One region of the Streptomyces sp. NPDC045956 genome, then DNA from elsewhere that is predicted to be linked to it. Evidence: riboswitches for the same ligand, from Rfam matches in the RefSeq annotation. Region 1 holds a riboswitch; the other holds the start of a gene.
What was found. Region 1 has a riboswitch for S-adenosylmethionine ahead of AC07FV_RS03905 (aminotransferase class V-fold PLP-dependent enzyme). Riboswitches for the same ligand answer to the same signal wherever they lie in the genome.
Positions count from the first base shown of each region.

Region 2: it holds a riboswitch for S-adenosylmethionine, as region 1 does, so the genes downstream of both, thrC (threonine synthase) here and AC07FV_RS03905 (aminotransferase class V-fold PLP-dependent enzyme) in region 1, are expected to answer to the same signal.

Region 1 is NZ_JBWKKZ010000001.1:885,494-890,923, reverse strand. Features, by position in the region: gene AC07FV_RS03910 (glycerate kinase) at 1-780, shown strand, start outside; gene AC07FV_RS03905 (aminotransferase class V-fold PLP-dependent enzyme) at 717-2,087, opposite strand; SAM riboswitch class IV at 2,232-2,348, opposite strand; gene trpD (anthranilate phosphoribosyltransferase) at 2,428-3,492, opposite strand; gene qcrB (cytochrome bc1 complex cytochrome b subunit) at 3,624-5,261, opposite strand; gene qcrA (cytochrome bc1 complex Rieske iron-sulfur subunit) at 5,258-5,430, opposite strand, start outside.
Region 2 is NZ_JBWKKZ010000011.1:145,983-151,412, forward strand. Features, by position in the region: gene AC07FV_RS27000 (alpha,alpha-trehalose-phosphate synthase (UDP-forming)) at 1-1,173, opposite strand, end outside; gene AC07FV_RS27005 (glucosyl-3-phosphoglycerate synthase) at 1,248-2,192, opposite strand; SAM riboswitch class I at 2,331-2,478, shown strand; gene thrC (threonine synthase) at 2,496-3,797, shown strand; gene AC07FV_RS27015 (MoaD/ThiS family protein) at 3,794-4,069, shown strand; gene AC07FV_RS27020 (cold-shock protein) at 4,509-4,712, shown strand; gene groL (chaperonin GroEL) at 5,064-5,430, shown strand, end outside.

The DNA of each region.
Region 1 (5,430 bases):
CAGGCGCTCGGCGCGCGGCTGCTGGACGCGGACGGCTTCGAACTGCCGCCCGGCGGACGGGAGCTGACCCGCCTCGCCCGCATCGACCCGGCCGGCCTCGACCCGCGGCTCGGGGACACCGAGCTGCTGGTGGCCTGCAACCCCTTCAACGTGCTGTGCGGCGAGCGGGGCGTGGCCCGGGTGTTCGGTCCGCAGAAGGGGGCGACGCCCGCGCAGGTGGAGCAGTTGTCGGCCGGACTGGAGAACTGGGCGCGTGTCCTCACCCGCGACCTCGGTGTCACCGGCACCGACCTGCGCACCGGCCCCGGCACCGGCGCCTCCGGCGGGCTGGGCGCGGGGCTGGCCGCCGTCGGCGCCCGGCTGCTGCCCCGCTTCGAGGTGCTGCTGGACCACGTCGACCTGGACGCCCGCCTCGCCCGCGCCGACCTGGTGCTCACCGCCGAGGGCGCCCTGGACCACCAGACACCGCGCGGCAAGGTCCCCGCGGAGGTGGCCCGGCGTGCCAAGCTCTCCGGCCGTCCCGTCCTCGCCCTGGCCGGCACGCTCGGCGAGGGCGCCCACGAGGTGCCGGGGGTGGACGCCTGCCACGGGATCATGCCGGCCCCGATGGCGCTGGCCGACGCACTGCTGCGCGCCGCCGAACTCCTCACGGACGCCACGGAGCGGGCGCTGCGGATGATCCTGCTGGGGTCGCGGCTGCCGGCGGGCCGGACCGCTCAGGCCGCCGGCACCTCGGCGGAGGTGGTGTCGGGGACGCACCGCCCGTCCTCGGTGCGGTAGTTCCAGCGGGCGCCGTCGCTCACCAGCTCCTTGACGGCGTTCACGAAGCGCTCGACGTGCTCGTCCGGCGTGCCCGCGCCGAAGCTCACCCGGATGGCGTTGAGGGACTTCTCCCCGGGCGCGGCTTCCGGGGCACCGCACTCGCCCTGCGTCTGCGGGTCGCTGCCCAGCAGGGTGCGGACCAGGGGGTGGGCGCAGAACAGGCCGTCGCGCACGCCGATGCCGTACTCGGCGGAGAGCGCGGCGGCGAAGTGCGAGCTGTTCCACCCCTCGACGACGAAGGAGAGCACGCCGACCCGGGGCGCGTCGTCGCCGAAGAGGGACAGCACACGCACCTGGGGCACCTCGGCGAGGCCCTCGCGCACCTTGCCCAGGAGGTACTGCTCGCGGGCGACCAGCGTGTCGAACCCGGCCTCCTCCAGCGCCTTGCAGGCGGCGGCGACGGCGTAGGCGCCGATGACGTTGGGCGACCCGGCCTCGTGGCGGGCGGCGCTGTCGTGCCACTGGACGTCCACGCCGCCGTCGGCGCGCCGGGAGACGCTGCGGCTGGCGCCGCCGCCGGCCAGGTACGGCTCGGCCTCGCGCAGCCAGTCGGCACGCCCCGCCAGCACGCCGGTGCCGAAGGGGGCGTACAGCTTGTGCCCGGAGAAGGCGACCCAGTCGACGTCGAGGTCGGCCACCGAGACGGGGTGGTGCGGGGCGAGCTGGGCGGCGTCCAGCACGATCCGGGCGCCGTGCGCGTGGGCGGCGGCGGCCAGTTCACGCACCGGCCACAGCTCGCCGGTGACGTTGGAGGCGCCGGTGACGCAGACCAGGGCGGGCCCGTACGGCTCGCGGGCGGCGAGGGCGCGCTCCAGGGTCTCGACGGCCTCGGCCGGGGTGCGCGGGGCGTCGAGGTACGTCACGTCCGCGTCCCTCCAGGGCAGCAGCGAGGCGTGGTGCTCGGTCTCGAAGACGAAGACCCGGCAGCCGGCCGGCAGCGCGGCGGCGAGCAGGTTGAGGGAGTCGGTGGTGGACCGGGTGAAGACGACCTGGTCGGTGTCCCGGCAGCCGAGGAAGCCGGCGACGGTCGCGCGGGCGTTCTCGAACAGGTCGGTCGAGAGCTGCGACAGGTACCCGGCGCCCCGGTGCACGCTGCCGTAGTACGGGGCGTAGGCCGCCACGTCGTCCCAGACCCGCTGGAGCGCGGGGGCGCTGGCGGCGTAGTCGAGCGCGGCGTAGGTGACCTCACCGCCGGTGACGAGCGGAACGGTGACGTCCCGGCCCAGCACGGGCAGCGGGGTGGCGACAGCGGTGGGTACGGACATGGCGGACTCCCGTGAGGGCCGGCGCGGTCGGACGCGCTGCGAAGAAGAAGGTGAGTGTGCGGAGGCGGGGCTCTGCGGCCCTATCGCATTCGCTGGTTCACGGGAGACTCCCTCGGACGACCCAGGACCCCTGGTTCCGCGAGGGGTCCGCGCTTGCCGAGGACCTTGCTGTCCACGGCCCGGTCTTCACCCGGGGCACCCCGCCACGGACGGAGGGTTGCCGGACAGTCGGCCGGGGCCTCATGACTGTCACTCATGACCTGTCGAAAAACCTAGGGGAAGTGATCGGCGCCCCGCAACCCGAGTCCGGATCGCGGGACGCACGTCACACCGTAGGCGGCTACGCGTTGCTCGCGGCCACCCAGCGCTCCAGCGCGCGGCGTGCGGCACCGGAGTCGATCGCCTCGGCGGCCCGGTCCATGCCGGCCCGGATCCGCGCGGTCAGCGGTGCGTCACCCGGCTCCAGGGCCACCAGGGCCGCCGCCGAGTTCAGCAGGACCGCGTCCCGCACCGGGCCCGTCTCGCCGTTCAGCAGGCGGCGGGCGACGTCGGCGTTGTAGGAGGCGTCGGCGCCGCGCAGCGCCTCGACCGGCACCAGGTCGAGGCCGACGTCGCGCGGGTCGAAGGTCTCCTCGCTCACCCGGCCGTCCCGCACGACCCAGACCCGGGAGGTGGCGGTGGTGGTCAGCTCGTCGAGGCCGTCGTCGCCGCGGAAGACCAGGGACGAGTGGCCGCGTTCGGCGAAGACGCCGGCGATGATCGGCGCCATCCGGGCGTGGGCCACCCCGATCGCCTGGGACGTGACCCGGGCGGGGTTGGTCAGCGGGCCCAGGAAGTTGAACACCGTGCGGATGCCCAGCTGGCCGCGGGCCGCCGCCACGTGGCGCAGGGCGGGGTGGAACTTCACGGCGAAGCAGAAGGTGATGCCGGCCTCCTCGGCGACCTCCGCCACCCGCTTCGGCGTCAGCTCCAGGTTCACCCCGAGCTTCTCCAGGACGTCGGAGGCGCCGGACGCCGAGGAGGCCGCCCGGTTGCCGTGCTTGACGACCTTCGCGCCCGTGCCTGCCACGACGATCGCCGACATGGTGGAGATGTTGACCGTCTTGGCGCCGTCGCCGCCGGTGCCGACGATGTCGACCGTCTCGCCCGGCACCTCGATCACGTTGGCGTGGGCGTACATGGTGCGGACCAGGCCGGAGATCTCCTCGACGGTCTCGCCCTTGGACCTGAGGGCCACCGCGAAGCCGGCGATCTGCGCGTCGGTCGCCTCGCCCCGCATGATCACGTCCAGCGCCCAGGCGGTGTCGTCCGCGGACAGGTCCTGGCCGTCAAGCAGCCCGTTCAGCAGGGCGGGCCAGGAGCGGCCCGCCGCGTTGTCGCCTCCAGCGGGGGTCACAGCGCTCATGAGCCGCTCCTGTGTCGTGTGTACTGCGGAAAGGAAGTGCCCTCCCACCCTATCCAGCCCCGGGCACGGCGAAGGGCCCCGTCCGCGGAACGGACGGGGCCCTTCGACCGTGGTGTGGCGACGCTGGAGGGTCAGTGGTGGCCGTGGCCGCTCGTGATCTCCTTGTACTCCTCGACGGTCGGCTTCGGAATCTGCGACTCCTCGCCGTAGTACGACTTGCTGAGCTTGGCGCGGAGCTTCTCGGTGCTCTTCACCTTGCGCTCGACGCCGTTCTCGTCGACCGTCGGGCCGATCTCGGCCGGCTTGTACTGCTCGTGGGCCGTGAGGGTGTGCAGCTGCTCCTGGCTGAGCGGCTCGTGGACCTCGATGAACTCACCGTGCGGCAGGCGCTTGATGATGCCGGACTCGCGGCCGTGCAGCACCTTGTCCTTGTCCCGGCGCTGGAGACCGAGGCAGATCCGCTTGGTGACGATGAACGCGATGACCGGGCCGACGAAGAACGCGATGCGGACGAACCAGGTGATCGCGTTGATCGACAGGTGGAAGTGCGTGGCCCAGATGTCGTTGCCGCCACCGATGAGCAGGATGAAGTACTCGGTGATCCAGGCGACACCGAACGCGGTCCGGGTCGGGGCGTTGCGCGGGCGGTCCAGGATGTGGTGCTCGCGCTTGTCGCCGGTGACCCAGGACTCGATGAACGGGTAGACCGCGATCGCGACCAGGACCAGCGGGAAGATGATCAGCGGGACGAACACGCCCAGGACGAGCGTGTGACCCCAGAAGTTGATCTCCCAGCCGGGCATCACGCGGATCAGGCCCTCGGAGAAGCCCATGTACCAGTCCGGCTGGGCGCCGGTGGAGACCATGTCCGGCCGGTAGGGGCCGATGGACCAGATCGGGTTGATCGTGGCGATCGCCGAGATGGCGGCGATCACGCCGAAGACCAGGAAGAAGAAGCCTCCGGCCTTCGCCATGTACACCGGCAGCAGCGGCATGCCGACCACGTTCTTGTTGGTCTTGCCGGGGCCCGCGAACTGCGTGTGCTTGTGGTAGAAGACCAGGATCAGGTGGCCGACCACCAGACCGAGCATGATGCCCGGCAGCAGCAGGATGTGGACCGAGTAGAACCGGGCCACGAAGTCGTGGCCGGGGAACTCCCCGCCGAAGAGGAAGAACGACAGGTACGTGCCGACGATCGGCACGGACAGGATCGCGCCCTCCATGAAGCGGATGCCGGTGCCCGAGAGCAGGTCGTCCGGGAGCGAGTAACCGGTGAAGCCGGTGAACATGCCGAGGACGAACAGCAGGAAGCCGAACAGCCAGTTGATCTCGCGCGGCTTGCGGAACGCGCCCGTGAAGAAGACGCGCATCATGTGCACGAACATGCCGGCGAGGAAGATCAGCGCCGCCCAGTGGTGGATCTGCCGGATGAGCAGACCACCGCGGACGTCGAAGCTGATGTCCAGCGTGGAGGCGTACGCCTCACTCATCAGCTGGCCCTGCAGCGGCACGTACGAGCCGTGGTACGTGACCTCGTTCATCGACGGGTGGAAGAACAGCGTCAGGTACACACCCGTGAGGATGATGATGATGAAGCTGTAGAGGCAGATCTCACCCAGCATGAACGACCAGTGGTCGGGGAAGATCTTGCGCATGTTGGCCTTGGCCAGGGAGTAGATCCCCAGCCGGCCGTCGGCCCAGTCGGCGACGCGCTCGCCGGCCGGTGCCTTCCCGCGAGAGCGGGGGGCTTCGTTCGCTGTAGTGCTCATCCGCGCTCCCAGAAGGCAGGACCGACGGGCTCTTCGAAGTCGCCGAGCGCTTCGAGGTAACCCTCGTCGTTCACGCCGATGCGCAGCTGCGGCAGGGCGTGACCGGCGGGACCGAAGATCACCCGGGCGCCGTCGGCAAGGTCGAAGGTGGACTGGTGGCAGGGGCAGA
Region 2 (5,430 bases), on a different contig from region 1:
CAGCACGCACCCCTCGTCGGAGACGACCGGCACCTCCTTGGCGACGAGGTTCATGCCGTCCCTGATCGGGTTGACCAGGGCCACGTCGGCCAGCCGGTACGCCGCCAGCGACCGCGCGAAGTCGTCCTTCACGTGCAGCACGACCGGCGTCCAGTCCGCCGTCCCGAACTCCACGTTGATCGACTCCGCCACCCGCTGCACCTCGGCGGTGTAGTCCCGGTACACGGCGAGGTCCTGCCGCGACGGGTAGGCGAACGCCACGTGCACGACCCGCTCGCGCCACTCGGGCCGGTCGGTGAGCAGCTGCCGGTAGGCCAGCAGCCCCCGCACGATGTTCTTGGACAGCTCGGTCCGGTCCACCCGCACGATCGTCCGGCGCCCCTCGCCGATCTCCGTCCGCAGCGCGGCCATCCGCTCGTCCACGTCGGCCTCGTGCGACCGCTTCCGCAGGAAGTCCGCGTCGGCGCCCAGCCCGTGCACGCCGATCTCGGTGGAGCCGGTCCCGCCCACCAGCGCGTCGCAGCACGCGGTGAACGCGTCGGCCCAGCGCCGGGTGAGGAACCCGAGCCGGTCGGCGCCCAGCATGCCGCGCAGCACCTGCTCGGCGATGTCGTCCGGCAGCATCCGGAAGTAGTCCACCGGCGCCCACGGCGTGTGTGAGAAGTGGCCGATGCGCAGGTCGGGCCGGAGCTCGCGGAGCATCCCCGGCACCAGCGTCAGGTGGTAGTCCTGCACGATCGCGACCGCGCCCTCGGCGGCCTCCTCGGCCAGCGCCTCGGCGAAGGCCCGGTTGTACGCCTCGTAGGAAGCCCACCGGCGCCGGAACTCCGCGTCGAAGACGGGTTCCACGGGCGTCTGGTACAGCATGTGGTGCACGAACCACAGCACCGAGTTCGCGATCCCGTTGTACGCGTCCGCGTGCACGTCGGCCGGCACGTCCAGCATCCGCACGCCGTCCTCGCCGGTCCCGCGCCGCACCGCCTCGCGGTCGCCGTCGCCGAGCGCGGAGCACACCCACAGCGCCCCCGCGTCGGGCCCGATGGCCGACAGTCCCGAGACCAGCCCGCCACCCCCGCGTCTGGCGTGCAGCGAACCGTCCTCACGCACCTCGTACGAGACGGGCCCCCGATTGGAGGCGACCAGCACCTGAGCAGCACCGAACCTTGAAGCCATACGCCTCAACCTAGCCCGGCCCCCGAACCCTCAAACGTGGTCCGCCGGCCCTTCGGCGCGCGTGCGGCCGAGATTCACGCCACCCTCCGGGCCGCGTACTCCGCGATCTCCGTCATGGGGGGCCGTTCCTCCGTGTCCACGGTGTACGTGCGCGGCTCGAAACCGGCGGGGCCCCGCTCGAACTGGGTGAGGGCCGGCCGGACCAGGTGGCCGCGGGCCAGCCGGAGCTGGGCGGTGCGGTAGATCGCGGCGGACATCCGGCCCAGGGCCTGGCCGTCCTGGTGGCGGTGGAGGCGGACCCCGACGTCGACCTGCGCCAGGCCGTCCAGGCCCACCAGGTGCAGGGCGTCGACCAGCATGCCCAGCTCGACGCCGTACCCGACGGGGAAGGGCAGCCGTTCGAGCAGCGAGCGGCGGGCCGCGTACTCGCCGCCCAGCGGCTGCACGAAGCCGGCCAGCCGCGGCCAGTGCATGTTGAGCAGCGGGCGGGCCATCAGCTCGGTGACCCGGCCGCCCTGCCCGGGAGCCGCGCCGAGCGGACGGTCGTACATGGCCTTGACGAGGTGCACGTCCGGGTCGGTGAGCAGCGGGCCCACGATCCCGGAGACGAAGTCGGCCGAGAACTCCCGCAGGTCGGCGTCGACGAAGCAGACGAGGTCGCCCCTGGTGACCAGCAGCGAGCGCCACAGCACCTCGCCCTTGCCGGGGACGGCCGGGATGCGGGGGAGGATCGCGTCGCGGTGCACGACCCGGGCGCCCGCCGCCGCGGCCACCGCCGACGTGCGGTCGCGCGACCCGGAGTCCACGACCACGACCTCGTCGACGAGCGGGTCCCGCCCCATCAGCTCCCGGCGGATCGTCGTGACGATGTCGCCGACCGTCGCCTCCTCGTCCAGGGCGGGGAGCACCACGCTCACCGTCTGTCCGGTGGTGTGCTTGGCGGTCAGCAGCTGCCGGCGGGGCCGGTCCGTCACGGACCAGGAGCGTGCGCCCAGCCAGCGCTCGACTTCTTCCAGCACGGTCGGTGGCTCCTCTGTGATCCATCTCGCGGTACGGACGACTGTCTCAACCGCCCTGGCCTTCGGTTACAGTCTTGAACAACGCGTGGGGCCACCGCATGCCGGGGTCGCCGCGCGCACCGCACAACAATCGAATACCGCTCATCCAGAGGGGCAGAGGGATACGGCCCGTTGAAGCCCCGGCAACCCTCCAGTCGGTTCTTGTCACGCAGACGTGGCGAGGCTCCCGGCTAGGGAAGGTGCCAAATCCGTCTCGCGGCGAGATGCGTCGTGAGGAAGATGAGGAGAAAGGGCCTCGCCTCCATGGCTGTGCAGACCGCCGAAAGCACCACCACCCCCTCCGCCGCCCCCGCCGGCTCCGTCGATCTGGGCCCCGCCGCGGCGCTCTCCTGTCGCGAGTGCGGCCACCGCGTGCCGCTCGGCCCGGTCTTCGCCTGCGAGGAGTGTTTCGGCCCGCTGGAGATCGCCTACGACTTCTCGGCCTACGACACCGAGGAGCTGCGGAAGCGCATCGAGGCGGGCCCCGCGAACATCTGGCGTTACGCCCCGCTGCTGCCCGTCCCCGCCGACGTGGCCGACAAGCCGAACATCAACCCGGGCTGGACCAAGCTCGTCAAGGCCGACAACCTCGCCCGCGAGCTGGGCGTCACCGGCGGTCTCTACGTCAAGGACGACTCCGGCAACCCGACGCACTCCTTCAAGGACCGCGTCGTCGCCCAGGCCATCGAGGCCGCCCGCGCCTTCGGCTTCACCACCCTCTCCTGCTCCTCCACCGGCAACCTCGCGGGTGCCGTCGGCGCCGCCGCCGCCCGCGCCGGCTTCCGGTCCTGCGTGTTCATCCCGCACGACCTGGAGCAGGGCAAGGTCGTCATGGCCGCCGTCTACGGCGGAGAGCTCGTCGGCATCGAGGGCAACTACGACGACGTGAACCGCTTCTGCTCCGAGCTGATCGGCGACCCGGCGGGCGAGGGCTGGGGCTTCGTCAACGTCAACCTGCGGCCGTACTACGCCGAGGGCTCCAAGACGCTGGCGTACGAGATCTGCGAGCAGCTCGGCTGGCGGCTGCCCGACCAGCTCGTGGTCCCGATCGCCTCCGGCTCCCAGCTCACGAAGATCGACAAGGGTCTCCAGGAGCTGATCAGGCTCGGTCTCGTCGAGGACCGGCCGTACAGGATCTTCGGTGCCCAGGCCGCCGGCTGCTCGCCGGTGTCCACCGCCTACAAGGCCGGCCACGACGTCGTACGCCCGCAGAAGCCGGACACCATCGCCAAGTCCCTCGCGATCGGCAACCCGGCCGACGGGCCGTACGTGCTGGACATCGCGCGCCGCACCGGCGGTGCCGTCGAGGACGTGACGGACGAGCAGGTCGTCGACGCCATCAAGCTGCTCGCCCGCACCGAGGGCATCTTCGCGGAGACGGCGGGCGGCGTGACGGTCGGCGTCACCAGGAAGCTGATCGAGGACGGCGTCCTGGACCCGTCGCTCACCACCGTCGTCCTCAACACCGGCGACGGCCTGAAGACGCTGGACGCGGTGGCCGGCACCGGACTCACCACCACCATCCGCCCGAACCTGGACTCCTTCCGAGAGGCTGGCCTCGCATGAGCGTGACCGTTCGCATCCCCACCATCCTGCGCACCTACACCGGTGGAAAGGCCGAGGTCGCCGCCGACGGTACGAACCTCGGTGAGGTCATCGCCGACCTGGAGAAGAACCACACGGGCATCGCCGCCCGCGTCCTGGACGACCAGGGCAAGCTGCGCCGCTTCGTCAACGTCTACGTCAACGACGACGACGTCCGCTTCGAGCAGGGCCTGGAGACCGCCACCCCCGACGGCGCGGGCGTCTCCATCATCCCGGCGGTCGCCGGCGGCTGACCCGCCCCCGCCGTTACCATCGGTAATTGAGGTGACGCAGCGTTCATCGAATTGCCCCCTCCGTGAGAGAAGCGGAGGGGGCAATTCCATGGGATTGAGCGCGGTAGGGTTGGGGAACGCGCTCCCGATCGAAAGATCGGGAATCTCGAATTCCTGCCCGGCGCCCGACAAGATGTAGCCAAAGTGTGGGCGTATTTCGCGGCTTTTGTGCCCTTTGCGTGCCCCGACTTGACCCGAATTCAGGCGAATTCTCGCCACATTGCGGACCGGGTGCGTCCGGATTTCTCGTCCGATTGACCTGTTGCAGACGGCAGTTGGACAGATACATTCAGCCGCGGTCGACGCGTTCCGGCGCACGCCCCCAGTCGTGGGGGGCGAGGTCTGACCCGGGTCCGCGAAGTGCGGATCTGTGCAAGGGCCAGTAATAGGGGAGTTAGGCATGGCTCAGGGCACCGTCAAGTGGTTCAACGCGGAGAAGGGGTACGGCTTCATCGCGGTCGACGGTGGTGCGGATGTTTTCGTCCACTACAGCGCGATTCAGATGGACGGCTACCGCACCCTCGAAGAAGGCCAGCGGGTCGAGTTCGAGATCTCGCAGGGTCAGAAGGGCCCGCAGGCCGACATGGTTCGCCTCAGCGCCTGAGACGTCCGGCCACGCAAAGCGAACGGTTCTTCTCCGAAGGGCCCGCACCTCCCCGGAGGTGCGGGCCCTTCGGGCTGTCCGCGCCGGGGCACGGGCCTGTCCGCGCCGGGGCGCACCGGTGTTCGCCGGGGGCTGAGCGGCCGGGCCGATCCCCCGAAGGCGCTTGCACTCGATGGGGGCGAGTGCTAATCATTGGCGTTAGCACTCTGAAGGTGAGAGTGACAACGAAGGACCGGGTCGGTGAGGCCCGCAGGCCGGGTGGGGAAGGAACCACAAGGCCGGCGAGCCGTCCGTCGCGGGCGCGGGCGCGGTCCGAAGGAATCACCCCCAGTCCTGGAGGGACCACTTCACATGGCCAAGATCATCGCGTTCGACGAGGAGGCACGGCGCGGCCTCGAGCGCGGCATGAACCAGCTCGCGGACGCCGTCAAGGTGACGCTCGGCCCCAAGGGCCGCAACGTCGTCCTCGAGAAGAAGTGGGGCGCCCCCACGATCACCAACGATGGTGTCTCCATCGCCAAGGAGATCGAGCTCGAGGACCCGTACGAGAAGATCGGCGCCGAGCTGGTCAAGGAAGTCGCCAAGAAGACGGACGACGTCGCCGGTGACGGTACGACCACCGCGACCGTTCTCGCCCAGGCCCTGGTCAAGGAAGGCCTGCGCAACGTCGCGGCCGGCGCCAACCCGATGGCCCTGAAGCGCGGCATCGAGAAGGCCG